Regions from separate parts of the Curtobacterium guangdongense genome, predicted to be linked through region 1. Evidence: riboswitches for the same ligand, from Rfam matches in the RefSeq annotation. Region 1 holds a riboswitch; the other holds the start of a gene.
What was found. Region 1 has a riboswitch for thiamine pyrophosphate ahead of ACO0E1_RS03645 (ECF transporter S component). Riboswitches for the same ligand answer to the same signal wherever they lie in the genome.
Positions count from the first base shown of each region.

Region 1 (14,131 bases):
CGATCACGGCCTGCCACGTCGCACGGTCCTGCCCCGACGTCGGTTCGTCGAGCACGACGACCGGAGGCCGGGTGGCAACGACCGTGGCGATCGCGAGACGCCGCTGTTCACCGCCGGAGAGCGTGAACGGGTTGGCGTCCGCGAGGTGCGCCAGGCCGAAGGCATCGAGCAGCTCACCCACACGCTCCGCGGTGTCCGGGATGCCGAGGGCATGCGGGCCGGCGGCGATCTCCTCGCGGACCGTGCGGGCGACGAACTGGTGCTCCGGGTCCTGGAAGACCGTGCCGATCCGGGCCGCGAGCTCGCGGCTCGACCAGGAGTGCGGCGCAGGGCCGGCGTCGCGGGCGAGCGTCCCGGTGGCACGGAGCATGCCCGCTGCGGGACGGAGGAGTCCCGCGAGGGTCAGCCCGAGCGTCGACTTGCCGATGCCGTTCGGGCCCGTGATCGCGATGACCCGGCCGGCGCGGACGTCGAGGTCGATGCCGCTCCCCACGCGCTGCCGCTTGCCCCGGGCGGTGCCGAGCCCCTCCGCCACGAGGAGGTCCTGCTCCGTCGCCCGCTCCGTCGCGCGCCGCGTCGCGAGCCCCGGCTCACGCCCGGCCGCGCGCCCGGCCGCGCGCCCGTTCTCGTCGAGCGGGCGAAATGCCAGGGTGGGTTCCCCACTCGACCCGGGTATTTCGCCCGCTCGTGGGGGCGCGCTCGTCCCCGCCTCGTCGAGCGGGCGGAATACCGGAGTGCTCCCCGAGACGGGCCCGGGTATTTCGCCCGCTCGTGCGGGCGCGGGATGGGGCGCTCGGGCGGAGCCGCGCGCGGGTTCGGCACCGGGGACCCACACGCCGGCAGCGGTCAAGGCATCGCCGTGGGTGCGGAGGACGTCGGCGGGCGTGCCGTCGGCGATCACGCCGCCGCCCGGCTCGAGCAGCACGAGCCGGTCGACCAGGTCGAGCCACGTGCCGATCCGGTGCTCCACGACGAGCATCGTCGCGCCGGTCTCGTCGAGCAGTGCCCGGACGGCGTCGTGCACCTGTCGGACTCCGGACGGGTCGAGGTTCGCGCAGGGTTCGTCGAGCACCAGTGCTCCCGGACGCATCGCGAGCACCCCGGCGAGCGCCAACCGCTGCCGCTGCCCACCCGAGAGCATCGTCGTCGACCGGTCGAGCGGCAGGTCGAGCCCGACGACGTCGAGCGCCGACCGGACCCGCTCCCAGGTCTCGCCTCGGGGGACGCCGGTGTTCTCGCACCCGAACGCGACGTCGTCCCCGATGCGGGACATCACGGTGTGCGCCTCCGGGTCCTGCATGACGAGCCCGACGCGTCCGCGGACGGACCCCGGTGCCACGCCGTCGACGAGCACGCTGCCCTCCGCGGCCGCCGCGGAGTCGTCGTCCGGGTCCGGCTCGTCGGGCAGCACGGCGGCGACGGCACGCAGGAGCGTCGACTTGCCCGCGCCGGAGGCACCGACGACCGCGACCCGTTCGCCGGGCTGGACGACGAGGTCGACCTCGCGGACCGCCCAGTCGTCCCGCTCGGCGTACCGCCAGCCCCAGTCTCGGAACTCGATCCGGGCCGCCTGCGCGCCCGGCACCGTCACGCCGCCGTGGACGGGCGAGAGCGCCGCTTCGTGTGCTCACGGCCGGCGGCGAAGGACGACAGCACTCCGGTGCGGGCGAGCGCGCGGACGATCAGCCATGACCCGGCGCCCGCGATGACCGCACCGGAGATCGTCCCGCACACGATGTAGACGGCCTTGAACGCGGCGTCGAGGCCCGGGTACCAGAGGATCGTGTCGTTGATCCCCATCGCCAGTCCGGCAGCGGCGCCGGCGAGGACGACCACCGGCAGCCGGTAGACGCGGTACAGGAACAGCGCGAGCACGAGCTCCGCGCCGAGGCCCTGCGCGAGTCCTGCTTCGAGCGTGCTCCACCCCCATTGCGTGCCGAAGAGCGCCTCGACGCTGGCGGCGACGATCTCGGCGAAGAGCGCGGCACCGGGCTTCCGCACGATGATCGCGACGATCGGTCCGGCGAGGAGCCACACGCCACCGAAGAGCGCCTGCGTGCCGGGCAGCAGGAGCGCCACCGCGGCGGAGAGCGGCTCGTAGCCGAACTCCCAGAGCTTGAAGACGACACCGACCGCCACCGCGAGGACGCTGGCGACGACGATGTCCACGACCCGCCAGCGCAGCGAGCGCCTCGGGGTCGTCGTTGTCGACGGAGCCGCCGCGGTGGCAGCGGTACGGACGGTGGACGGCGTGCGCGAAGGCATCAGCTGGTACTCCTCCCTGCGCCGGCATGACCCGGATCAGGTTCGACGGTCGGAGCGCCACTCGCTCCCTCTCAGCCCGGCGATCCCGGACTCCCGTGTGTGTCCCAGCAGTGTACCGCTGCGCGACGCGCGTTACTTCTTGAGGACGCGGATCAGCTTGCGGAGCACGGTGCCCGTCACCCACACCAGCGGGATGCTCACGGCGACGAGCGCGATGAGGTTCGGCTCGAACTCCAGGTCCTTGCCCGGTCGACGGACGTACGCGCCGATCGGCACGGCCGCGCCGCCACCGCCTCCGCCGCCGTTGTCTTCGCCGTCCCCGCCGCCCCCGAACCCGAACCACCCGAGCGACACCGGGATGAGGGTCTGGTCACCGACCTCCACCGGGTCTCCGTAGTTCGTGGAGACGCCGATCGGGCGCACCTTGTCTGCGATCTGCGTGACGATGTTGGCCATGTCGGCGAGGCTACTCCGCTGTGGACGGGCGCCGTTCGTCCACAGGAGTGCTCCTGCAGCGGACAGCACAGGGAGGCGTGGATACGTTTGGCGAGACCCACCACTGGAGGACCCTTGCACACCTGGCCCGGCAACCCCTACCCGCTCGGCGCGACCTACGACGGGAGCGGCACGAACTTCGCCCTCTTCAGCGAGGTCGCCGAGCGCGTGGAGCTCTGTCTGTTCGACGAGGACGGCACCGAGACCTGCGTCCCCCTCGTCGAGGTGGACGCCTACGTCTGGCACGCGTACCTGCCCAACGTCGGCCCCGGGCAGCTGTACGGCTTCCGGGTGCACGGACCGTACGACCCCGAGAACGGCGCGCGGTGCAACCCGGCGAAGCTGCTGCTCGACCCGTACGCCAAGGCGACGAGCGGGGACATCGACTGGGACCAGTCGTTGTTCTCGTACACGTTCGGCGACCCGGACTCGACGAACGACGAGGACTCCGCCGCGCACATGGTCAAGGGCGTGGTGATCAACCCGTTCTTCGACTGGCAGGGCGACCGCGCGCCCCGGACGCCGTACGGCGAGACGGTCATCTACGAAGCGCACGTGAAGGGCCTCACCGAGACCCACCCGGACGTCCCGGAAGAGCAGCGGGGCACGTACGCCGGTGTCTCGCACCCGGCGGTCATCGAGCACCTCAAGCGCCTCGGCATCACGACGCTCGAGCTCATGCCCGTGCACCAGTTCGTCAACGACTCGACGCTGCAGGACAAGGGGCTGTCGAACTACTGGGGCTACAACACCATCGGGTTCTTCGCCCCGCACTCGCACTACTCGTCCTCCGGCGACGAGGGCCAGCAGGTGCAGGAGTTCAAGACCATGGTGCGCGAGCTGCACCGTGCCGGCATCGAGGTCGTCCTCGACGTCGTCTACAACCACACCGCCGAGGGGAACCACCTCGGCCCGACGCTGTCGTTCCGCGGGATCGACAACGCCGCGTACTACCGCTTGATGGACGACGACAAGCGCTACTACATGGACTACACGGGCACCGGGAACTCGCTCAACGTCGGGCACCCGCACTCGCTGCAACTCATCATGGACTCGCTCCGCTACTGGGTCACCGAGATGCACGTCGACGGCTTCCGCTTCGACCTCGCCTCCGCACTGGCCCGTGAGTTCTACGAGGTCGACCGGCTGTCGGCCTTCTTCGAACTCGTCCAGCAAGACCCGATCGTGTCGCAGGTCAAGCTCATCGCCGAGCCGTGGGACGTCGGCCCCGGGGGCTACCAGGTGGGCAACTTCCCGCCGCAGTGGTCGGAGTGGAACGGCAAGTACCGCGACACCGTGCGGGACTTCTGGCGCGGTGAGTCGTCCACCCTCGGCGAGTTCGCGTCGCGCATCTCGGGTTCCGCGGACCTCTACGAACACGACGGTCGCACGCCGAAGGCCAGCATCAACTTCATCACCGCGCACGACGGCTTCACGCTCTACGACCTCGTCGCCTACAACGAGAAGCACAACGACGCGAACGGGGAGGACAACAACGACGGCGAGAGCCACAACCGCTCCTGGAACTCCGGCGTCGAGGGCCCGACGGACGACGAGGCCGTGAACGCCCTGCGGCTGCAGCGTCGACGCAACTTCCTCGCGACGCTGCTCCTCAGCCAGGGCGTGCCGATGATCGCGCACGGCGACGAACTCGGCCGCTCGCAGTCCGGCAACAACAACGTGTACGCGCAGGACTCCGAGTTGAGCTGGATCGACTGGGAGACGGCCGACGACGAACTCATCCAGTTCACCGCCGACGTCACGAAGCTCCGGCACGACCACCCCACGTTCCGACGGACGCGGTACTTCAACGGCCGCCCCGTGCGTCGCGGCGAGGGTGAGCCCCTGCCCGACGTCGTGTGGCTCACCCCGGAAGGCGACGCGATGGCGCCGGAGGACTGGGATTCCGGCTTCGGCAAGAGCGTCGGCATGTACCTGAACGGCGAGGGCATCCGCGGTCGCGACGCCCGTGGTGAGCGCGTCACGGACGTGGCCTTCATCACGTACTTCAACGCGCACGACGACACCGTGACGTTCACGCTCCCGCCCGAGGAGTACGCGCCGGGTTGGACGGTCCGCATCGACACCGCCGAACCGGGTGCCCGTGACGAGGTCATCGACGCCGCCACACCGCTCGACGTCCCGGCACGATCGATGATCGTGCTCCGCGCGGAGCCCGACCACGAGGTGACGACCACCCCCGTCGACGCCGAAGCACACCCGGCCACGCCGGAACCGCAGGACGCGGTGACCCCCGCGAACCCCGCAGGGTCCCCCGCGCCGAGCGGCACCCAGGGCGGTGCCAAGTGACGGGGCAGCGCGCGCGCCGCGTCCCCGTCTCGACCTACCGTCTGCAGGTCTCGCCAGACTTCGACCTCGCGTCGGCCACAGACCTCGTCGACTACGTCCACGACCTCGGTGCGGACTGGCTGTACCTGTCCCCCGTGCTGCAGTCCGAGCCGGGTTCCGCGCACGGGTACGACGTGGTCGACCACACCCACGTCGACGAGCAGCGTGGCGGGGACGCGGCGTTCCGGGCCCTCGCCGAGGCGGCACACGCCGCGGGCCTCGGCGTCCTGGTGGACATCGTCCCGAACCACGTCGGCGTCGCGACGCCCGCGGTGAACCCGTGGTGGTGGTCGCTGCTCGAGCAGGGGCAGGACTCCCCCGTCGCCACGGCGTTCGACGTGGACTGGGCCGCCGGAGACGGACGGATCCGCATCCCGGTCCTCGACGACAGCCTGCTCGACGCGGTGAAGCTGGACACGAGCGGCAGCACCAGCGGCTCCGCCGGCCCCGTGCTCCTGGTCGGCACCACGGCCTACCCGACCGCTCCGGGCACCGTGCACGACGGCGACGACGTGGCGACCGTGCACGCTCGACAGCACTACGAGTTCGTGCACTGGAAGCGTGCCGACCACGACTTGAACTACCGCCGGTTCTTCGCGGTGAACACCCTCGCGGCGATCCGGGTCGAGGAACCCGAGGTGTTCGCCGCGTCCCACACCGTCGTCGGCGAGTGGTTCCAGGACGGCCTGGTCGACGGGCTCCGGATCGACCACCCGGACGGGCTGTACGACCCGGCCGGGTACCTGCAGGACCTCGCCGACCTCACCGGTGGCGCGTACACGCTCGTGGAGAAGATCCTCGAGCCCGGCGAAGAGCTCCCCGCGAGCTGGCCGGTCGACGGCACCACCGGGTACGACGCGCTCGGCGTGCTCGACCGACTGTTCGTCGACCCCCGCGGCGAGGACCCGCTCTGGGCGACCGTCGCCGACGAGCCAGCCGACTGGCAGGCGCTGACGCACGACACCCGCCGTGGGATCGCCGACGGCATCCTCAACAGCGAGGTCCGTCGGCTCGCCCGCCTGCTCGAGGAAGCCGGCGCAGCAGACACCGATCGGGTCGTCGATGCGCTCGCCGAGGTCATCGCGTCCTTCGACGTGTACCGCACGTACCTCCCCGAGGGTTCCCACCACCTCATCGACGCCCTCGAGCTCGCGGCGGAGACCCGCCCCGACCTCGCCGACGTCATCGACCGCATCGCCCCCGCGCTCGTCGACCCCACCCACCCCGCCGCGATCCGCCTGCAGCAGACCAGCGGCATGGTGATGGCGAAGGGCGTCGAGGACACCGCGTTCTACCGGACCGCGAGGCTCAGCTCCCTGAGCGAGGTCGGCGGCGATCCGAGCGTCTTCGCCGTCAGCACCGAGGAGTTCCACGCCGCACAGCGGGAACGCCTGGCCAGCTGGCCGCACACGATGACGACCCTCACGACGCACGACACGAAGCGCAGCGAGGACACCCGTGCCCGGATCGCCGTGCTCGCGGAACTCGGCGACGAGTGGACCGACACGTTCCGGAAGCTGCACGCCCTGGCACCGCTGGAGGACGAGGTGTTCGCGAACCTGCTCTGGCAGGCGATCGTGGGCGCCCGACCGGCCAGCAGGGAGCGCCTGCACGCGTACGCCGAGAAGGCCTCCCGCGAAGCCGGCAACAGCACGACGTGGACCGAGCCGGACGAGGCGTTCGAGGGCCGGATGCACGCCCTCGTCGACGCCGCCTTCGACGACCCGTCCGTCGTCGCGCTGCTCGACACGCTCGACGAGCGCATCGACGCGGCCGGCTGGTCGAACGGCCTCGGCACGAAGCTCGTCCAGCTCACGGCGCCCGGCGTCCCGGACGTCTACCAGGGCACGGAGTTCTGGGACCGTTCGCTGGTCGACCCGGACAACCGGCGCGCGGTCGACTACACGGAACGCCGGCACGTCCTCGCCGAGCTCGACGGCCCCGACGACGACGGGCCCGAGACGCTGCCGGCCATCGGCATCGACGGTGCCGCGAAGCTGCTCGTCACGACCCGTGCGCTGCGCCTCCGCCGTGACCGACCGGAGCTCTTCACGCGCTACCTACCGATCGAGGCCACCGGCAGCGCGGCGGACCACGTGGTCGCCTTCGACCGCGGCGGCGCCGTCACCGTCGCCACCCGCCTGCCGATCGGCCTGGAACGGGTCGGCGGGTGGGGTGACACCCTGATCCACCCGGCTCCCGTCGACCGGGTGGACCTGCTGACCGGGAGGCTCGTCCCGGCCACCAGGGGCATCGCACTGACCGAGCTGCTCACCACCTACCCCGTTGCCCTGCTCGTCCCGGCGGCCGACGTCGACGAGACGGGCCGGGTCGCTGACGCGACCGACGAGGCGGACGCGAGCCGGGCCTCCAGTCCGGTCGTGACGCGCACCGCGCCGGACGAGACCGACGCGCAGGCCGACATCGACATCCTGGAGGGCCACGCATGACCGCACCCGACCGTTACGCCGTCTGGGCGCCCACCCCGGAGCGGGTGCGGCTCGTCGTCGACGGCACCGAGTACCCGCTGACCCGCGGCGCCGACGACTGGTGGAGCACCGACCAGGTGCTCCCCCACGTCGGCGCGCGGTACGGCTTCCGGATCGGGGACGACGACGCGGTCCGCCCGGATCCGCGCAGCCGGTACCAGCCGGAGGGTGTGCACGGCCCGTCGGAGGTCGTCGATCCGGCGCGGTTCTCGTGGACGGACGACGCCTGGACCGGACGTCCGGCCCGTGGCGCCGTGATCTACGAGATGCACGTCGGGACCTACACGCCGGAGGGCACGCTCGACGCCGCGGCCGCGAAGCTCGACCACCTCGTCGAACTCGGCGTGGAGTTCGTCGAGCTGCTGCCCGTCAACGGCGTCAACGGCGAGTGGAACTGGGGCTACGACGGGGTCGCCTGGTACGCCGTGGACGCACCGTACGGCGGGCCGGACGCCTACGACCGGTTCGTCGACCGGGCACACGCGCTCGGGCTCGGCGTGATCCAGGACGTCGTGTACAACCACCTCGGACCGAGCGGCAACTACCTGCCGCTCTACGGCCCGTACCTGGTCGAGGGACTCGCGAACACCTGGGGCGACTCGGTCAACGTCGAGCACCCGGAGGTCCGCCGGTACGTCCTCGACAACGTGCGGATGTGGTTCCGGGACCACCACGTCGACGGGCTTCGGCTCGACGCGGTGCACGCGATCCGGGACACCACCCGGCCGCACGTACTGCAGGCCATGGCGTCGGAGACGAACGCGTTCGGTGCCTTCGTCGGGAAACCGCTGTCGCTCATCGCCGAGTCGGACCTCAACGACCCGATCATGTTCCGGGCGCAGGAGGCCGGCGGCTACGGGCTCGCCGGGCAGTGGTCCGACGACTTCCACCACGCCGTGCACGTCGCCCTCACCGGCGAGACGAACGGGTACTACGCGGACTTCGCCCCGCTGTCGGCGCTGGCGAAGGTCCTGGACCACGGGTTCTTCCACGACGGCACGTGGTCGTCCTTCCGTGGCAAGCGGCACGGCCGGCCCATCGACCGCGGGACCTCCCCCGCGACGGCGCTCGTCGTGGCGAACCAGAACCACGACCAGATCGGCAACCGGGCAGCGGGCGACCGGCTCGCGGCGACGCTCACCGACGAAGGACTCGTGATCGCGGCGGCGCTGACCCTGCTCGGGCCGTTCACGCCGATGCTCTTCATGGGCGAGGAGTTCGCCGCGACGACACCGTGGCAGTTCTTCACGTCGCACCCGGAGCCGGAACTCGGCAAGGCCACCGCCGAGGGGCGGATCAAGGAGTTCGCGGAGCACGGATGGGACGAGTCCGCCGTGCCTGATCCCCAAGACCCGACGACGTTCCAGAACTCGAAGCTGTCGTGGGACGACGTGTCGTCGCCGCGGGGTGCGGCGATCCTCCGGGCCTACCGGGTGCTCGTCGCGCTGCGGCGGACGGACGAGGCGTTCGTCGACGACCGCTACGAGGCGAACGCCGTCCGCTTCAGCGAGGACCGTCGCTGGCTCGTGCTCACCCGCGGGCTGCTCGGGCCGAGCGCGGCGCCGGCGCACGTCGTGGTGAACTTCCTCGACGACGCGGCCGAGGTGCCCGTGCCCGGCGCGACCGGCGAGGTGCTGTACCAGTTCGGTGAGGCCTCGGTCGCGACGGACTGCGTCCGGTTCACCGGCCGCGGGGTCGTCGTCCTGCGCTGACGCAGCGCGCAGCGCGCTCGTGCTGCGGCGTCGCGCTGCGCCCACGCGCTGCGCGCTCGTCGCCCTGCGCGCTCGTCGCCCTGCGCGCTCGTGCCGCGAAAGCGACAGTCTCCCGCCGGGGTCCGGCGGGAGACTGTCGCTTTCGCGTGCGGGTCAGGCGGGCGGCGAGCCGCCAGCCCGTCAGCGGATCGGGTTCGCGACCGCGTGGGCGTTGCGCCGGACCGAGGGCAGCGGCTTGTGCTCCTTCGCCAGCGCCCGGACCTCGCGGATGCGCCGGTCGATGCCCCACTTCGTGACGAGGGTCAGACTCTCGCGGACGATGTTCCCGCTCATCTTCGAGACGCCGAACTCGCGCTCGGTGAAGGTGATCGGGGTCTCCACGATCCGGAGGCCCGCTTCGAGCGCCCGCCAGCAGAGGTCGACCTGGAAGCAGTACCCCTTCGAGGCGATGCCGTCGAGGTCGATGCGCTGCAGTGCCGATCGGGTGAACACCCGGAAGCCGCCGGTGGCGTCGCGGACGGCGATGCCGAGCGCGAGGCGCGTGTAGAGGTTGCCGCCGCGCGAGAGGAGCTCGCGGTACCACGGCCAGTTCTCGACCTCGCCGCCCTTGATCCAGCGGGAGCCGAGGACCAGGTCGTTGGTGTCCGCGAGCTCGATGAGCCACGGCAGGTACTCGGGGTGGTGGGAGCCGTCGGCGTCCATCTCGACGAGCTTGTCGTACCCGTGCTCGAGCCCCCAGGCGAAGCCCGAGAGGTACGCGCCACCGAGGCCGTCCTTGACCGTGCGGTGCAGCACGTGGACCCGGTCCGTCTCGGTCGCGATGGCATCGGCGATGTCACCGGTGCCGTCCGGGGAGTTGTCGTCGACGACGAGCACGTGCACGGTGTCGTCCGTGGCCGCGAGGGTGCGCGCCACGATGGGCCGGACGTTCTCGGCTTCGTCGTAGGTCGGGATGATGACCAGGGTCTCGCTCATGTTGCTCCTCGATGACTGGTGTCCAACATATGGTTCGGCTGCTGTGTCACTGCCCCGACAGTGATGCGAACACGATCAGGTTGTCCGTGTAGTGCCCTGTGGCGGTGTCGAACGTGCCGTCGCAGGTGATGAGCCGGAGGTCGGGAGTGGGCGACGACCCGTAGACGTCGCTCGTGGGGAACGCCGACTTGGCGGCGCGTTCGGTGCGGTCGACGGTGAAGGTGCGGGTGCTGCCGTCGGACATCGCGACGTGGATCTCGTCGCCCGCCACGAGCTCGTCGAGCCGGAAGAACACCGCGGCGCTCGTCGGGCTGTCGACGTGCCCGGCGATGACCGCTGGGCCGACCTCTCCGGGGACGATGCCGTCGCTGAACCACCCGGCGTTGTCCCAGCCCTTCGGCGGGTCGAGCTCGCCGGCGGTTCCGCGGTGCAGGTCCTCGAGCGACGCGTCCACCCCGATCGCGGGGATCACCACCCGGGTCGGAGTCGCGTCGGACCGCGCTGCTGGGGCTGCCGGGTCCTGGAACCCCGCGATGTCCCGGTCGCCCGTGGAGGGAGACGCCCCCGAAGCAGCGGCCGAGGACCGCGCAGACGGAGCAGCGTCGTTCCCGGCAGCCACGGCGACCCCGGTCACGACGGCCCCGGCGGCCACGACGACCGCTGCACCCACCGCGACGGCCACCCACCGCCGACCGAGCCTCGCGCCCAGCGACGTTCCTCGCTCCGCCCGACGCCGCCCGCCGCTCACGAGGAACTCCCGCCGGCGGTGGCGCACCCACCGAGCACGTCGGACGTCAGCATGGTCGCACCGAGCGCAGCCCACGCATCGCCGTAGTACGTCGGCGTCGTGGCGGCGGTGCGATCGGCACGCTGCAGATCAGCCGTCGCCGCTCGCGTCGCGCCCCCGGCCTGTTCCGCGGCCGCACGAGCGGCGTACGCCAGTGCGCTGCGGTCCCCCGTGACGGCGGTGCCGCCGAGGTCGAGCTGCGCCGCGAGCTGCGTGGTCCGCCGGAGCGTCGGTGCGATCGACGCCGCGAGCCCGCGATCCGACGCCGTGCACGCCTCGGCGTACCGCAGCGGCATGCGCATCGCGTCGTAGCCGTACAGCACGCGGGCGTCGCTGCCGGTGGCGGGCATCGGGTCGACGCTGCCGTCGGCGTGCACCTGCGACCAGTCGCTCGGTAGGTCGGTCTTCTCGAGCACCGCGGCCGTCACGGCGCTGGAGCCCTCTTCGAGCTCCGTCCACCGCTCGTCGCCCGTCGCCTTCGCCAGCACCCGGTAGGCAGCGGGCGACGCGTACGAGGCGTCGTACCGGTACGGCTCCGAGTCCGCCCACGGCCCCGGGAGCAGGATCCGTCCGAGGTCGGTCGTCGCGGTCTCGTGGTCGAGCACCGCGCGGGCCATCGTCTTGCCGGCCTTGGTGTACGTCTCGTCCTGCCACTTCGCACCCGCGAGCACGAGGGCACGCGCGGCGTCGAGGTCGGCGTCGCTCGCGGACTGCTCGTCCGCGACGCCGTCCTCCTTCGTCCAGCGCCACGCGAGCAAGGAGTCGTCCGTCAGCATGTGCCGCTTCGTCCACTGCCAGATCTGGCCGAAGCGCTGCTCGTCCCCGGCTGCGTACGCGATGAGCAGCCCGTAGGCCTGTCCCTCGCTCACGGTGTCGTTCCCTTGGTCGAGCCGCACCACGCGGCCGCCCTGCACGTAGCGGTCCAGGAAGTCGGTGCGGAGCTGCGCGGCCGAGCGGTTCCCGTCCGGCGGGGTCGTCGAGGTTGGCGTCGAGGCACCACCGGCGTCGGGCTCGGAGGCCGACCACGGGTGCACGGCGGCGACGGCGATGCCGCCGGCGACGAGCACCGCGGCCACGCCGACGGCGGTGATGGGGATCCAGTTCCTGCGGGTCATGCTGGCCTGCTTTCTGCTGGTGGGGAGACGGTCTGACTGGAGGCCCGGATCACGTTCGCCGATCGGCGGCGGTGATCAGGGCCTCCCGTCCGGATCAGTGGAACAGTGCGCGGATCGCCGCGACGGCCGCGTGGACCGCGTCCGTTGCCGGGCGGTCGGCGGCGGTGCCGCCACCGCCGGTCTGCACGCCGCCCGTCGGCGTCGCGGCAGTGGCCGCGGCGTCCGTGACGGGGACGACCGTCAGGTCGCCCTTGCTGTCGTCGAGCACGAAGAGCGTCGAGACGGTGTTGCCCGCGAGGTCGATGTCCGCCGAGCCGGTCTGCCCGCCCCCGGAGAGGTCGAGGTCCCACTTGCCGGAGTCGACGGTCGCGTACTGCGAGGCCGAGCCGAACGCGGCGTCGGTGGCGATCTTCGTGCCGGTCGAGGTGGTGACGTCGACCTTCTTGGCGGTCGTCGCGGCCTGGACGAGCCGGAGCTTCGACTTGCCGTCTCCGGGCTGCTGCAGGTCGTCGGTGAACGCGGCCGTCTTCAGGCTCTTGTTCTTGCCGTAGGCGACGACGGTGCTCGCGTTGCCGCCCTGGACCGTCACGTCGGTCGAGATGACCGGCGTGGAGTCCGGCGCGTCCGATGCGCGCATCGAGAGCACGTAGGTGCCGGCCGCGAGCGTCTGGTACTTGCTGACCTGGCCGTAGGTGACGTCGTCGAGCTCGAACACCTTCTTGCCGCCGGACAGGCTCGACAGTTCGACGTCGACGCCCTTCGTGTCCGGGGAGAGGTGCCCGACGCGGAGCCAGCCGGTGTCGGTGGCGGCGCTGGCGGACTGGGGAGCTGCGAGGCCGACGGTCGCGGCGACGAGGGTCGCGGCGAGGGCGCCCACGACGGCGATGCGGCGGCGTGGGGTGTGTGCGGAGGTGTGCATGGTGGTGCTCCTTCGGGTCGGATCGTGCTGGTCGTTCCGGGTCAGGGTGTGTTCTCGCGGCCCGCCCCAGCCGCGAGCGGCGCGAGCGGGCGAAATACCGCGGTCGTTCGCGGGGGCGGGGCGGGTATTTCGCCCGCTCACCGGGCCCTCACCGGGCTCCCCCGCGGCTCATCCCGCGAGCGGGCGGAATACCGTGGTCGGTCGCGGGGGCCACCCGGGTATTTCGCCCGCTCGCGGGGCGGCGGGGCCGCGGGCTCGCGGGCGGCGGGATCGGGCGGCGTGCACGCGGGTCACGATGTGCCCACCGCCGTCGTGGTGGGGTCGGTCGTCGGGAACACGACCGTCAGGGTGGTGCCGTCCCGCTCGACCGAGGTCGGGCGGAACGCACTGCCCATCGCGTTGAGGGTGTCCTCGGTCCGCTTCGCCGCGGCGGCGTCCGACGTGTGCATGACCACGCGGCGGAACGTCTGACCGTCCTCGCCGGTGAGCGGCGTGAACCGGTCGACCCGCACGGAGTCGTCGGCGAGGACCTGCCCGAGGGCGATCATGGCGCGGGAGTCGACCTGCCCGGCCCGGAACTGCGACCGGGTCCCGGCATCCGCCACGAGCGCCGGGTTGTCCGCGAGCTGCGTGCCGAGGGTCTTCCGCTGGTCCGCGGCCTTCGTGATCGCCTTGTCGGCGGCTGCCTGGCCCTCGGAGTTGATCTGCCGGACGTCGACCTTCTGGTTCCCGGTGCCGAAGGACGCGACGCTCGTGGAGTTCTGGATCGCCTGGCGCACGTCCGTCGAGGAGTTGCCGCCGGTGCGCATCGAGTCCGTCGTCACGACGTAGTCGGAGTCCTTCCACCCGTTCGGCGACTGGCGTTCGACGGCTCCGTCGGTGTCGAGCTTGTAGTACCAGACCACGTTGTTCCGGGCGAAGCCGTCGTTCACGAGGTCCACCCACATCGCGTCGTCGACGAGCATCCGGGAGCGCTTGTCGACGTTGTCGCCGATCCAGTTCTCCGCCTGCGCCATCGGCTTGTC
Region 1 covers NZ_JBMPIT010000002.1:250,119-264,249, forward strand. Annotated here, with positions in the region: gene ACO0E1_RS03640 (ABC transporter ATP-binding protein) at 1-1,591, opposite strand, end outside; gene ACO0E1_RS03645 (ECF transporter S component) at 1,588-2,265, opposite strand; TPP riboswitch at 2,262-2,371, opposite strand; gene ACO0E1_RS03650 (hypothetical protein) at 2,398-2,721, opposite strand; gene glgX (glycogen debranching protein GlgX) at 2,836-5,070, shown strand; gene treY (malto-oligosyltrehalose synthase) at 5,067-7,559, shown strand; gene treZ (malto-oligosyltrehalose trehalohydrolase) at 7,556-9,310, shown strand; gene ACO0E1_RS03670 (polyprenol monophosphomannose synthase) at 9,491-10,285, opposite strand; gene ACO0E1_RS03675 (class F sortase) at 10,332-10,967, opposite strand; gene ACO0E1_RS03680 (family 8 glycosyl hydrolase) at 11,030-12,187, opposite strand; gene ACO0E1_RS03685 (DUF4397 domain-containing protein) at 12,282-13,106, opposite strand; gene ACO0E1_RS03690 (ArnT family glycosyltransferase) at 13,397-14,131, opposite strand, start outside.

Region 2 (14,131 bases), on a different contig from region 1:
CCCTGCCTGCGGGACGACGGGGCCGGCGGGCGCGGTGGGACGGGGGGCGGGCGCGCCGACGAGCACCGGCGCGTCGACCGGGGAGACGGGCGCGGGTGACGAGGGGTCGCCGACGAGCTGGTTGAACGGCACGGTGTGCACGGTCGGCGACGTCGGGGCCGGCGGGAGGTGCTCCTCCACGGGCGGGTAGTCGGGCGCGACGGCGTCCGGGTCGAGCACCGCGACGGCGTCGGGAGCGCTGGACGGAGCCGGCGCCGAGACGGCGGCGACCTGCGGCGGGGTGGGCTCGACCGTCTCGGGGACGGGCGCCGAGGTGGCGGACGCGGGTCGGGCCTCCTGATCGGCTGCGCCGTCGACGAACGGGGTCGTCACCCAGGCCGGGACGGGACGGCGGGGTCGTTCGGAATCGGGTAAGCGATGCGACGCCACTGTTCGGCTCCCTCCGTAGGCTGATCCATCGTCAGTTCTAACGGGAACCGGTGCCAGTGTCGCAGCCCCAGTTCCGGGGACGCCGGTACGGTCGGTGCATGGCAGCGATCGAACACCGTCCACTCGGCCCCTCTGGGCTGATCGTCTCCACCGTCGGCCTCGGCTGCAACAACTTCGGCAGGCCGGGCACGGTCACCGAGACGCAGGACGGCACCGACGCCGTCGTGCACGCCGCACTCGACGCCGGTGTGACGCTCCTCGACACCGCGGACATCTACGGCGGGACTCCCGGACAGTCCGAGTCGATGCTCGGCAAGGCGATCGCCGGACGTCGGGACGAGGTGGTCCTGGCGACGAAGTTCGGCATGGACATGCGTGGCGCGAACGGCCCGGACTGGGGCGTCCGCGGCTCCCGTCGGTACGTGCGGCTCGCCGTCGAGTCGTCGTTGCGGCGCCTCGGCACGGACTGGATCGACCTGTACCAGATGCACCGGCCGGACTCGGTGACGCCGATCGAGGAGACGCTGTCCGTCCTCGACGACCTGGTCCGCGAGGGCAAGATCCGCTACGTCGGGCACTCGAACTTCGCCGGGTGGCAGATCGCCGAGGCCGAGCTGACCGCGTCGATCGCCGGCACCACGGCGTTCGTGTCCGCGCAGAACGAGTACAGCCCCCTCGCTCGTGGTGCCGAGGCCGAGGTCCTGCCGGCGGTCCGTGCCTACGCGCTCGGGTTCCTGCCGTTCTTCCCGCTGTACAACGGGCTGCTCAGCGGCAAGTACACCCGCTCCGGCGGCCCCACCGACGGTCGGCTGTCGAAGCTGAAGCCGGAACTCCTCGAGAGCGCGCCGTGGGACGTGCTCGAGGAGTTCCAGGGCTTCTGCGACGAGCGCGGCGTCACGATGCTGCAGGCGACGTTCGCGTGGCTCCTTGCGCAGCCGGGGCTGACGAGCGTGATCGCGGGTGCGACGAAGCCCGAGCAGATCACCCAGAACGTGGACGCCGGCACCGCGTGGACGCCGAGTGAGGACGACATCGCCGAGATGACGGTGATCTTCGACGCGGCCTGATCGCGGGCGCTGTCGCGGCCGCGGGCTCCGCCGAGCCCGCGGCCGCGCAGGGCTCACATGTCGCGGTAGCGCTTCGCGTCGGCCACGGCCTGCTCGAGCTCGACGGCCGCGTACGGCTTGACGTACCCGGGGGTGTCGCGCTGGATGCGCCATCCCTCGGCGAGGCCGCCGATGTCCACCGCGTCGAAGCCGAACTCGTCGAGCAGGTCCGACACGACGCGCTTGGCGTCGGCGTCGTCACCCGCGACGATGAGGGCACGACGACCGGCGGTGCCCGTCGGCGTCCCGGCCGTGGTCAGGTCGCCGGCCGCGATGTGGTTGAAGGCCTTCACGACGCGGGCACCCGGCAGGTGGTCCTGCAGCAGTTCGGCCGTGGTCGTGCGCTCGTCGTCGAGCGCTTCGATGTGTCCGTCGCGCTGCGGGTAGTAGTTGTTCGTGTCGATCACGACCTTGCCGACGAGGGGGTCCACGGGGATCGTCTCGATCGCCGCGAGGGGCGTCGTCACCACGACGAGGTCTCCTGCTGCCGCCGCCTCGTCCCGTGTGACCGCCCGTGCCCGGTCGCCGAGTTCGGACACGAGGTCCGTCAGCGTCTCCGGGCCGCGCGAGTTCGCGATCGCCACGTCGTAGCCGTGCTGCACCGCCAGCCGTGCCAGTTGTCCGCCGATGTTGCCTGCTCCGATGATCCCGATGGTCGTCATGCCCCCAGACAACGCCGTGCCCCTCGGTGCATTCCGAGGCATGATGGCGGCATGGCACACGAGTTCCGCGACGAGGCAGACCGATCGAGGTACGCGATGTACGTCGACGGCGCGCTGGTGAGCGTGCTCGACTACCGCGAGAACGACGACGCCGTCGCGTTCCCGCACACGTACACGGTCCCGGCGCACCGCGGGCACGGCTACGCCGCCGAGCTCGTCGAGTACGCCGTTGCCGACGTCGAGTCCAGGAACGACAAGCGCATCGTCCCGATGTGCTGGTTCGTCGGCAAGTGGTTCGACGACCACCCGGACAAGGCACCGCTCCTCAGCCGCAGCGTGGCGGACTGAGCCCGACGACAGGACCCACCGTGCGACAGATCGTCCCCTTCATCTGGTTCGACGGGCAGGCCGAGCAGGCCGCCACGTTCTACACCTCGGTCATCCCGGACTCGTCCGTCGACCACGTCGAGAAGCTCCCGGACGGCACGACCCTCGTGGTCGAGTTCCGCCTGCACGGCCAGCCCTACCGTGCGATGAACGCCGGTCCGGGGCATCCCCACACCGACGCGATCTCGTTCCAGGTCGACGTGGAGGACCAGGCCGAGCTCGACCGCATCTGGGACGCGTTCGTCGACGCCGGCGGTAGCCCGGTCGCGTGCGGCTGGATCACGGACGCGTGGGGCGTGTCCTGGCAGGTGACCCCGGCGGACATGGGCGAGATCATGAGCGCGGGCGGCGACCAGGAGGGCGCTGCACGGGCGTACGAGGCGATGCGGCAGATGGTGAAGCTCGACATCGCGGCCCTGCACGCGGCGGCACGCGGCGACTAGCCGCGGCTGCGGGTTCGCGCAGACCGGCGCCGGATCGCGCACTGCTCGGCGGTTCACCCGGGCCCGGAGTTGTACCCCACCGGTATCGTGACGGGCACAGAACGACAGGTTGGAGTCAGGATGGACCACCCGAGGTCCGACGTCCGGGACGCTGACATCGGACGCGCCTACACCGAGCTCTCCCGGATCACCCGGCGGGCGAGCATCAGGGCCCGAGGGGACGACGCCGTGCTGAGCGTCGTCGACCAGTCGCTCGTCGACTTCGTCGTGCTCCACCCCGGCTGCATGGCCATCGACATCGCGCGGTACCTCCGGTTGAACCGGTCGACGATCTCCCGGCAGCTCGCCGGGCTGCTCGCCGCCGGACTGATCCGGACGACCGACGGCGGCACGGGGAACGCGAAGCCGCTCGAGGCGACCGACGAGGGACGCGCGGCACTGGCGCGCTCCGTGAAGCTGCACCGCGATGCCCTCGACGAGCGGATCGCGAGCTGGTCCGACGACGACATCGCCCTGCTCGCCGGGCTGCTCGAGCGGCTGGGTGCCTCGGACGAGGCCGGTCTGCCGATGCCGGCCCGGGCGACGGACCCGGACGTGGACCCCGACCTGCCGCGGGCATGACGACCTCGATCGTCCTGCTCTCGGACACGCACCTGCCGAAGCGGGCGAAGGACCTGCCGGCCGGGCTGTGGGACGACATCGACGCCGCCGACCTCGTGGTGCACGCGGGGGACTGGGTGGACCTGGCGACGCTCGACGCCGTCGAGGCCCGTGCCGCGCAGTTCGTCGGGGTTCGCGGGAACAACGACGGCCCCGAGTTCGACGACCGACTGCCGCTCGTCGCGCACGTCGACGTCGAGGGGCTCCGGTTCGCCGTCGTCCACGAGACCGGCGCGGCGACCGGCCGCGAGCGTCGTGCGGCCGAGGCGTACCCGGACGTCGACGTCCTCGTGTTCGGGCACTCGCACATCCCGTGGGACACCATGGCGCCGGGGGGTCTCCGGCTGCTGAACCCCGGCTCGCCGACGGACCGTCGACGCCAGCCGGATCACACCTGGATGCGCTGCACCGCCTCGGGCGGGTCGCTCGACGTCGAGCTCGTCCGGCTGGCGCCGAAGTCCTAGAGCAGGCCGGGCTCGCCGAGCTCGTCGGGCATCAGGAAGAACGCCAGCTCCCACCGGGTCGACTCGCGGAACGCTCGGGCCATGGCGCCCCTGACCGACGGCGGGGCCGCGCGCGCGAGTTCCTCGACGAGATCCGTCGCACGGGCGCTCGCCGCCGCGAAGCCCGGGTCGCCGTATGCCGCGATCCAGTCCGCGAACGGGTGTCCGACCGGTGCGGTGCCGAGCTGTGCGCCGACCCACGCGTACACGCGGAAGCAGGGCAGGACGGCGGCGGCGAGCACGGCCACGTCGGGATGTGTCGCGGCCGCCGCCAGGTGCGCGAGGTAGCCGGCGCACGTCGGGTGCACGGGGTCGTCGGCGTGCGTGCCGGCGAGTCGGCGGTGGTGCAGGGTCGCCGCCTCCTCGCCGCAGCCGGCAGCGGCGGCCTCCCAGAACGCAGCGTCGTCGCCGGTCGTGCGGTGCCCGATCGCCGCGAGGTGCTGCTCGTACGCGCGGAGGTAGTGCACGTCCTGCGCGAGGTAGCCCGCGAACACGTCGGGCTCCAGCGTGCCGTCGGCCATCCGCCGGATGAACGGTGCCGCGATCGTCGCGTCGAGCACCTCGCGGACGTCGTCCCACCAGGCATCGGTGAAGCGGGGTGTCGGCAGCGCGGCACGGACGAGCGCACCGTGGTCGATCGGCCCGTTGCCGCTCCCGACCTCGAGTGCGTCCGCGCCGGCGAGCGCCGCCGTCAGCCAGTCCTTCGCCGCACCGACGGCGACCTCCCAGTCGCCGTGGCGAGCGACGAGCGTCGCGATCGCGCTCGACAGGGAGCACCCGGTGCCGTGGGTGTTGGTCGTGTCCACCCGCGCCGCGGAGAACACCCGGACGGTGCCGTCCGGCGCGACGAGGACGTCGTCCGACCGGTCGCCGCCGGCGTGCCCGCCCTTCGCCAGCACGAGCACGTCCCACGTGGCGGCCACACCCCGTGCCGCCGCGATCGGGTCCGTGTCGTCGACGCCCGCCAGTCCGGCGAGCACCGACAGTTCGGAGCGGTTCGGCGTCACGAGGTCGGCCTGGGCGAACAACCCGGTCATCGCCCGTTCCGCGTCCGCATCGAGCAGCCGGTCGCCGCTCGTCGCGACCATCACGGGGTCGAGGACCACGACCGGCGGCCGGTTCGCCCGGAGCCAGTCGGTGACCTCGCCCATGACCGCGGTCGTGCCGAGCATGCCGATCTTCACCGCGTCCACGACGACGTCGTCCGACACGGCGTCGAGCTGGTCGCGGAGGACACGGACGTCGGGCACGTGCACGGACCGGACCCCGCGGGTGTTCTGCGCGACGACGGCGGTCACGACCGCCATGCCGTAGCCGTCGTGCGCGGCGATCGCCTTGAGGTCGGCCTGCAGTCCGGCACCACCGGTCGGGTCGGTCCCGGCGATGCTCAGCACCCGGGGCGGCCGGCTCACCGCGAGCCGCCCCACGCCGCCACGTACGCCGAGGCCGCCGCGCCGGGGTCCGGTGCCGCACAGATCCCGGAGACGACCGCGACACCCGCGGCACCCGCAGCGCGCAGGGGCGCCACGTCGTCGAGGTCGACGCCGCCGATCGCCACGCACGGCACGTCCGTCGCGGCGGCGAGGCGCGCGAACCCGTCGTGGCCGAGCGCCGGCGGGTGGTCCGCCTTCGTCGCGGTCGGGTGCACGACACCGACGCCCAGCAGGTCCACCGTCTCGTGGGGGAGCCGTGCCACCACGTCGAGGTGCGCCGGGGTGTTCGCGGTCAGCCCGACGTGCGCGTCCGGCCCGAGCAGTGCCCGCGCTGCCGTCACGGGGACGTCCGACTGTCCGAGGTGCACACCGGCGACCCGGTGCCCGGCGTGCCGAGCCGCGAGGGCGACGTCGAGCCGGTCGTCGACGACCACGGCGGCACGGTCACCCACCGCGTCGGCGACGGCGGCCGTCAGCGCGAGGAAGTCCCTGGCGCTCGCGTGCTTGTCCCGCACCTGCACGATCCCGACCCCGGCGTGCACGGCAGCCCGGACGACGCCGAGCACCCCGTGTCCGTGCCGGTCGCAGAGCGCGCCGTCGGTGACCAGGTAGACACCGATGTCGGTCATGCGGCGACCTCCTCGGTGATGCGTGCCGTGGCGACGACGTCGGCGGGTGTCAGCGATGCCAGCCGATCGAGGAACAGCGGCTGGAACGTCCCGGGACCACCGGCGTCCCGCGCGGCGAGCTCCGCGGCGATGGTGTGCACCGCGGTACCGGCGACGGCCGCGGCGAGCGGGTCGTCCGGGGCGATGGACGTGAACGCCGCGATCACCGCGCCGAGTGCACACCCGCCGCCGGTGATCCGGGTGAGGAGCTCCGTCCCGTTCGCGATCCGGACCACCGTGCCGGACCCGCCGGGGGCACCGGTGCCGGCCACCAGGTCGACGGGACCCGACACGGCCACGGTGCCCACGAGCCTCCCGGCAGCGTCGACGGCGGACGCACGCGCGTCGTCGGTGCCGGCCGTGCTGTCGACCCCGCGCCCACCGGCGGAGTCGCCGAGCAGGGCGAGGACCTCGGACGCGTTGCCGCGGAGCACCGTCGGACCGAGGCCCAGCAGCTCGCGGGCCAGGGCGGTGCGCACCGGGAGCGACCCGACCGCCACCGGGTCGAGGACCCACGGGGTGCCGTGCTCGGCCGCGGCGCGGGCGGCCTCGACGGACGCGTCCCGGGGCTCGGCGTGCGGCGTGCCGGTGTTGACGAGCAGTGCGTCGGCGACCCGGGCGAACGGGCCCGCCTCCGTCGGCACGTCGACCATCGCGGCCGAGGCACCGAGTGCGAGCAGCACGTTCGCGGTGACGTTCTGCACCACCGAGTTCGTGATGCACTGCACGAGCGGCGCCCTGGACCTGACGGCCTCGAGCAGTTCGGCGGAACGGTCGGCCCAGGCAGGAGCGGGCGCAGGAGTGTTCATCGGACGATCCCTTCGCGAGTACGAACTCGAGCAGGTTCGACGGGTGTGATCTCAGCCGCCGGATGCGGCACCCCGTGTCTTCGGACGAAACGGTACACGACCTCCGCGGTCACATGACGGGTGCCGTGTGACAGGCTTGGGGCGTGCCAGACGCGCTGCCCCCAGGTCCGCCGCCAGGTCCCCGCGACCCCGGCGACGCCTGGGCGTACGGACCCGACGGCACCAAGGCGTGGGGTGTGTTCGGCGCCGCCGGCCTGCTCGTCGACGACGGCCACGGCCGCGTCCTGCTCCAGCACCGCGTCGAGTGGAGCCACCACGGCGGCACGTGGGGGATCCCCGGCGGCGCCCGGCACGAGCACGAGGACGCGGTCACCGGAGCGCTCCGCGAGTCCGCCGAGGAAGCCGGTGTGCCGCAGGGCGGAGTCGACCTGCGCCACACCTCGGTGCTCGACCTCGGGTTCTGGACGTACACGACCGTGGTGGGGCGGGCCTCTCGTCCGTTCGAGCCGGTCATCGCGGACCGGGAGAGCCTCGCGCTGTCCTGGGTTCCCGTCGACGAGGTCGACGACCTACCGCTGCACCCGGGCTTCGGCGCGTCGTGGCCGGCGCTCCGGGCCGCGATCGAGCTCACCCCGCACGTCGTGGTCGATGCCGCGAACGTCGTCGGCAGCGTGCCGGACGGCTGGTGGAAGAACCGGGCCGGGGCTGCCGCTCGCTTGATCGACGGGGTGACGGCGCTCGCCGCGGTGGGTGTCCCCGCGCCGCTGCTCGACCTCGGGTTCACGCGGTGGTGGCCGCGGTGGACCGTCGTGCTCGAGGGGGACGCCCGTGGGGCCGCTCCTGCGCTGTCCGACGGGGTTGGGGTGGTCCATGCCGACGGTTCCGGGGACGACGCGATCGTCGCCGCTGCCTCGGCTGCGGTCGCCGCCGGGCACGCGCCAGTGGTCGTCGTGACGGCCGACCGGGAGCTCCGCGCCCGCGTCGAGGCGATCGGCGCGTCGACCCGCGGCCCGTCCTGGCTCCGCGACCAGCTGTAGCCGCGGCGCGGCCGCCGCGACTACGCCGGGATGTGGCGGCGGGACGAGACCAGCACCGCGATCCACGACACGACGCCGAGCGCCACGATCACCCAGAGCACGAGCGGCAGCGCCACGACGTTCGCCACCGCGGCGATGACCGCCGGCGCGAGGAACCCCGCGTACGCGGCCGCGTAGAACACCCCGGTCAGCCCGGCGAGGTCCCGAGCGCCCGCGATCCGCTGCACCTCGAGCAAGGACGACACGAGCGCGATGCCGATCCCGACGCCGATCACCACGTTCGCCGCGATGCCGATCCACACCGACTGCAGCTCGATCGCGACGGTGACGATCGCGATCCCGATGGTCATCAGGAGCACCGCGGTCGCGATGCCCCGCGCCGACGTCATCGAGTGCACGTGCTTCGCGAGCGGCTGGACCGCGCTCGACACCCCGAGGGCCACGACCGTCGCCGCCGTGGCGAAGACGAGTCCCCAGGTGCCGGTCGCCCCCTCGAGCCGGGTCGGCAGGTACCCGTACCCGATCGCGGCGGACCCGAAGATCCACGGCGCCCCGACGAGCACCACCCGGGTGAACCGACGGTGCCCGGCGCTCGGGACGCGGAGCTGCCGCCACCACGGGCCGGCGAGCCCACCGGAACGCTGGGTCTCCGGCATCCGCCAGACGATCACGGCGAAGGGCAGCGCGACGGCGATGTGGACGAGGAAGGGCAGGACCTCGGGGATCGGGCCCCACTGCGCGATGAGCCCGGCGACGAGTGCACCGGACGCGGATCCGAGGGTGAACGCGAGCGACGCGCGACGGGCTCCGGATCCGCCGTCCGCCGTCGGGTCGAAGCGGCCCTGCGAGAGCTCCTTCACCCAGCTGTTGCCGACGGCCATCGCGATGCCGACGGTGACCCCCGCGAACAGGCGCCCCGCCATCAGGAAGCCGGGGCCGAACGGGCCGAGCGCGAGCAGGCCGCTGCCGACGACGGCGGAGCCCATGCCCGCGAGCATGAGCGGGCGTCGGCCGTGCCGGTCGGACAGGGACCCGGCGACGAGGAGCGCCGGCGCGAGTCCGAGCACGTACACGCCGAGGAACACGTTCACGAGCACGGACGAGTAGTGCGCGCGCTGTTCGTACATCAGCAGCAGCGGACTGAACTGGTTGCCGCCCCACGAGCACACGAACACGGCACCCCAGGCGGCGACCCACGGCATCACCCGGGCGCTGGACCCGGCCCTGGGGACCGCCAGCGAACCGGTCGTCGGGATCGACCCGGTGGCGCTCACAGTGCGCCCCGGTGCGACGCGACGTGCGCGCTGAGCACCTCGGCGTAGCGTGCGGCGTCGCCGTCGTCGAGCGCTCGGGCGAGTGCACGGTGGTCGTCGAGCGATGCCTGCAGCTGGGACGGTTGCACCCGCATCAGCTGGTGTCGGAGCCGTTGCTGCCGATCCCGCAGCGTCCGGGCGAACAGGACGGCGATCGCGTTCCGCGACGCGCCGATCACGGCACCGTGGAACTCCGCGTCCACCTCGATGAACCGGTCGACGTCGCCGTCGCGGACGGCCGCCTCCTGCTCGGCGAGCATGGCCTGGAGGCTCGGGGCCAGGTCCGCCACGCGGCCGTCGGTGACGACGCGGGTCGCGGCGGTCGACTCGATCGCCTCGCGCATCTCGAGCACGTCCGCCGCCTCGTTCGGGGACATCGGTCGGACGACGGCGCCCTTGCGGGACTCCAGCGCGATGAGCTCCTCGGCCGCGAGGCGGAGGAACGCCTCGTGCACCGGCGTCCGGGAGACGCCGAGGTCCTGGCAGATGGCGTTCTCGCTGATGGCGGTCCCGCCGGCGAGGTCTCCGCGGATGATCGCCCGCTTGACGTGGTCGTAGGCGCGCTCGGATGCCGCCTGGGTCGTCGCCGTGCTGTTCACGGGCACGATCCTACGCCTTGCATGCAACGCTGCATGCTTCCGAGCGCCTGGCCGTTCACCGCACTCGCGCATGCATGCGGATGGATCGCGACATCGCAGCGCCCGGGCGGATACGCTTGCCTCCACGCCGGTGCCCGTCAACGGAGGCTATCGCGCCGGCCATGGCACGTCAACGACGACGACCACGACAGGAGCGGGCACTCATGGAGCGCATCACCAAGGCCGACGACCGGGTCCACCGTCCCGCGGGGCCGTGGACTCCCACCGTCCACCGGCTGCTCGCGCACCTCCACGAACAGGGCTTCGTGGCCGCGCCGGAGCCGATCGAGCTCGACAACACGCTCGAGACCGTGTCGTTCGTCCCGGGGGTCGCGGGGGAGTACCCGTGGACGGAGGACGTCGCAAGCGAAGCCGCACTCGTCACGAGCGCACGGATGCTCCGGCACTACCACGACGCCGCGGCGACGTTCCCGCTCGACCAGGACGCCGACGTGTGGTCGCAGCGCCCGTCCACCCCGGTCGAGACCGTCGTGCACGGTGACTTCGCCCCGTACAACTGCGTCTACGACGGCATCGCCGCGGTCGGCATCATCGACTTCGACACGGCCCACCCCGGCCCGCGGGTCTGGGACGTCGCGAGCGCGGTGTACCGGTTCGCGCCGTTCACCACCGGAGCCGTCGAGGGTGCGACCGCCCCGACGCTCGACGCCCGACTCTCGCGGGCCGCGGAGTTCTGCCGCGCCTACGGGCTCGACGAGGCGTCCCGGTCGGTGCTCGCGCCGACGATGCTCGCCTCGATCACCGCACTCCTCACGCTGCTCGAGACCGAGGCGGCAGCCGGGAACCCGAAGTTCGTCAGCGACCTCGAGCACGGACACGCCGACCTGTACCGCGCCGACGCGGCGTACATCGAGCAGCACGCCGACGACATCACCCGAGCAGTGGCGTGACCCAGGCGCCGACACCGGCGGCCCTCCGCACGATGCGTCTCGCCGCGCAGCGCATCGGGGTCCGGGGCGGAACGGCGCTCGACGTCGTCACCCACATGACGGCACTGCAGGGGCAGGACCTCGGCCAGTCGCTGTGGGCGATCGGGGCCAGGGCCGTCGGCGTGACCCGGGCGGACGTGCACGCCGCCTTCGACCGGGGCGAGTTCGTCCGGTCGTGGCCGATGCGCGGGACCCTCCACGTGCTGCGTGCCGACGATCTCCGGATGCTCCTCTCCCTGACCGGGGCCAGGACCATCCGCCAGACCGCCAGGCGTGCCGCCGAGCTCGGACTCGACGAGGACACCGTGGACCGTGCCCGGGCGCTCACCATCGCGGCGCTCGAGGGCGGTCGTTCCCTGGACCGCGACGGCGTGCTCGCCCGCTACCGGGACGCCGGCATCGACCCGGCCGGTGGGCGCGGCTACCACCTGCTGTTCCGGTTGGCGCAGGAGGGGCTCGTCGCGTGGGGCCCGATGAGCCGCGTCGGGCAGGACCTCGTGCTCCTCGACGAGTGGGCACCCGCGGCGTCGCCCGTCCCGGACCGCGACGACGCCCTGCGCCGCACGATCCTCGGCTTCCTCCGCGGCAGGGGACCGGCGACCGAGGTCGACGCCGCGAGCTGGACGAAGCTGCCCCTCGGGGACGTCCGACGCGGCGTCGCGGCAGCGGGCGACACGATCGAGGACCTCGGCGGAGGACTCCTCGCGCTCGCGGACCGGCCGGCATCCGGCGGCACCGCGACCGGGCAGCTCCTGCCCGGCTTCGACGAGTACCTGCTCGGGTACGCGGACCGCACCGGGCACCTCGACGCCGTGCACGCCGACCGCATCGTGCCCGGCGGAAACGGCATCTTCCTGCCGATGGTCGTGCACCGCGGGCAGGTCGTCGGCACCTGGAAGCGCACCGAACGCACGCGCGACGTCCGCGTCACCGTGACACCGTTCACGCCGCTCACCCCGGCAGCGAGCCGCGCCGTCGAGACGGCAGCGACGGCGTACGCCCGGTTCGTCGGCCTCCCGCTCGCCCTCGACCTGGGCTGATCGTTCCAGCGACTGCCCAGCATCCGTGCGGCTGCTCCCGACGCTCCCTCGGGTAATGTTCCAAGGCCATGACCGACAGCCCGGCCGACGCCACCCCCTACGAAGTCCTCGGCGTCGCCGCGACCGCCGACGACGAGGAACTCCGCCGCGCCTACCGCCGAGCGGCCCGTGAGACCCACCCCGACCTCGGTGGGGACGCCATCCGCTTCCGCCGGGTGCAGGTCGCATGGGAGCGCATCGGCACACCGGCGGCGCGACGCGCCTACGACACGGGGTCGCGCCCCACGTCCGCCCCGTCGGCTCCGTCCGGCAGTTCGTCGTGGAGGCCCGGTTCCGGTCGCGACGAGTACGCGCCGCCCACGGCGCGCCGCGACTCCCGCCCCCGCGCCCGCTCCCACGGACACCCCGGCGGTCGATCGCGTGAGGTTTTCCTCGCTGCCGAGCGCGAATGGGTCGGCCTCGGTGACCCCATCGAGGACCCCTACGCCCCGTCGCTCATCCGATCGGCTCCTCGGCACATCCGACGCCTCCTCGGTGAGGCGCTCGCCGAGGAGGCAACCGCCTCGATCGTCGCGGACATGGGCATCGGCGTGACGGTCTGGCACGACCTCGATGCGGGCGCAGAGGGAAAGCTCGACCACGTCGTGCTCATGCCGAGCGGGTTGTGGGCGCTCGAGTCCATCGACTGGGGCGGGCCGGTGCGGGTCGACCACGGCGAGATCGTCGGCGAGACGCTCGAGCCGGGGGAGCGCCCCGTGAAGGAGCTCGTCCGCGCGGCCCGCGCCGTGCAGAAGCAGACCCGCGTGCGGTTCACCGGCCGACTGCTCGTCGTGCCGGACTCCGCCGTCGACCACGACGTACAACTCGTCGGTTCCCCGAAGAAGCCGACCGCTTACGTGGTCCGGCGCAGTGCGCTCGGGCAGGTCCTCAACGGCGTGTGGTCACCGGAGGGCGCCGTCGACGTGTTCGAGATCCGGGACCGCCTGCAGCAGACCGTCCGGTTCGTCTGAAGCGCTGGACCGTCCGGGCGTTCAGCGCCCGCGGAGCTTCTCGAGGTCCCGGCGCTCGCGCTTGCTCGGACGTCCGGCGCCGCGGTCGCGCATCGGGACGAAGCCGGCCTCTTCCTTCGGCAGGCGCGGTGGGGTCTTGTCCTCGAGGTGCTTCGCCGCCTCGGTGGCTCCGACGCGCTTCAGGATGATGCTCTTCACGACGACGATGCGGTCGAACCCGGCCTGACGGACACGGACCTCGTCCCCGGGGCCGACCGGCTGCGACGGCTTCGCCCGCTCGCCGTTGACCCGCACGTGCCCGGCCTTGCACGCGGTCGTCGCAGCGGACCGGGTCTTGGTGATCCGGACCGCCCAGATCCAGCTGTCCACCCGGGCCTTGTCCATCCCCCCACCCTAGGCGTCCGGTGCCCGGCCCCGGCAGCCCGTAGGGTCGGGGGCGTGGGCGCGGACGAACAGGGGCGGATCGCACGGGCCCTCGCGCTCGGGGTGCTCGCCGACGTCGAGCTGGGGACACGCGTCGTCGTCCGGGCGCACCACGGCGACGGCGCGACCGACGCACTCGGGGACCTCGTCGCACGCACGCCGGACTCGGTCACGATCGACACCCGCCGCGGCCGGGTCGAGGTCGCCCTCGCCGACGTCGTCGCCGCGAAGCGCGTCCCGCCGCCGCCGCGTCGTCCTCGCTGACGAACCGCGCGGTCGCGGCGAGCCGTCGCCGGGCAGGCACCCGTGCCGTCGTAGCCTCTGGCCATGGCAGTCCCCGTCCCACTCGGCACCGAGGACCGCACCGCCCGTGTGACGCTCCGCCGCCCAGACTCCTGGCGACGCGAGGACGCGTCCCACGCCGACCTCAGACTGCGCGGCGACGACGTCGTCCTCACCGTCCGGTCCCGCCCGAGCGACCGCGGCATCGGGGACGAGAACGCCTCCCTCATCGAACGACTCCCGGGGTCCGTCGACGGCCTGCTCCTCGTCGGCTGCGACGTCTGGGGGACGGTCGGCGCACCCGCACGCCTGGTCGAGTACGTCCGCCCCGGCGAGGA
Region 2 covers NZ_JBMPIT010000008.1:727-14,857, forward strand. Annotated here, with positions in the region: gene ACO0E1_RS13740 (hypothetical protein) at 1-372, opposite strand, end outside; gene ACO0E1_RS13745 (aldo/keto reductase) at 528-1,496, shown strand; gene ACO0E1_RS13750 (NADPH-dependent F420 reductase) at 1,550-2,197, opposite strand; gene ACO0E1_RS13755 (GNAT family N-acetyltransferase) at 2,249-2,545, shown strand; gene ACO0E1_RS13760 (VOC family protein) at 2,566-3,027, shown strand; gene ACO0E1_RS13765 (MarR family winged helix-turn-helix transcriptional regulator) at 3,148-3,648, shown strand; gene ACO0E1_RS13770 (metallophosphoesterase family protein) at 3,645-4,151, shown strand; gene thiD (bifunctional hydroxymethylpyrimidine kinase/phosphomethylpyrimidine kinase) at 4,148-5,602, opposite strand; gene thiE (thiamine phosphate synthase) at 5,599-6,252, opposite strand; gene thiM (hydroxyethylthiazole kinase) at 6,249-7,100, opposite strand; TPP riboswitch at 7,090-7,185, opposite strand; gene ACO0E1_RS13790 (NUDIX domain-containing protein) at 7,244-8,137, shown strand; gene ACO0E1_RS13795 (MFS transporter) at 8,158-9,411, opposite strand; gene ACO0E1_RS13800 (GntR family transcriptional regulator) at 9,408-10,049, opposite strand; gene ACO0E1_RS13805 (phosphotransferase) at 10,253-10,999, shown strand; gene ACO0E1_RS13810 (winged helix DNA-binding domain-containing protein) at 10,996-12,078, shown strand; gene ACO0E1_RS13815 (DnaJ domain-containing protein) at 12,147-13,088, shown strand; gene ACO0E1_RS13820 (RNA-binding S4 domain-containing protein) at 13,110-13,472, opposite strand; gene ACO0E1_RS13825 (putative acetyltransferase) at 13,527-13,775, shown strand; gene ACO0E1_RS13830 (hypothetical protein) at 13,839-14,131, shown strand, end outside.
Region 2: linked by a shared signal. The riboswitch ahead of thiM (hydroxyethylthiazole kinase) and the one ahead of ACO0E1_RS03645 (ECF transporter S component) in region 1 are both predicted to bind thiamine pyrophosphate.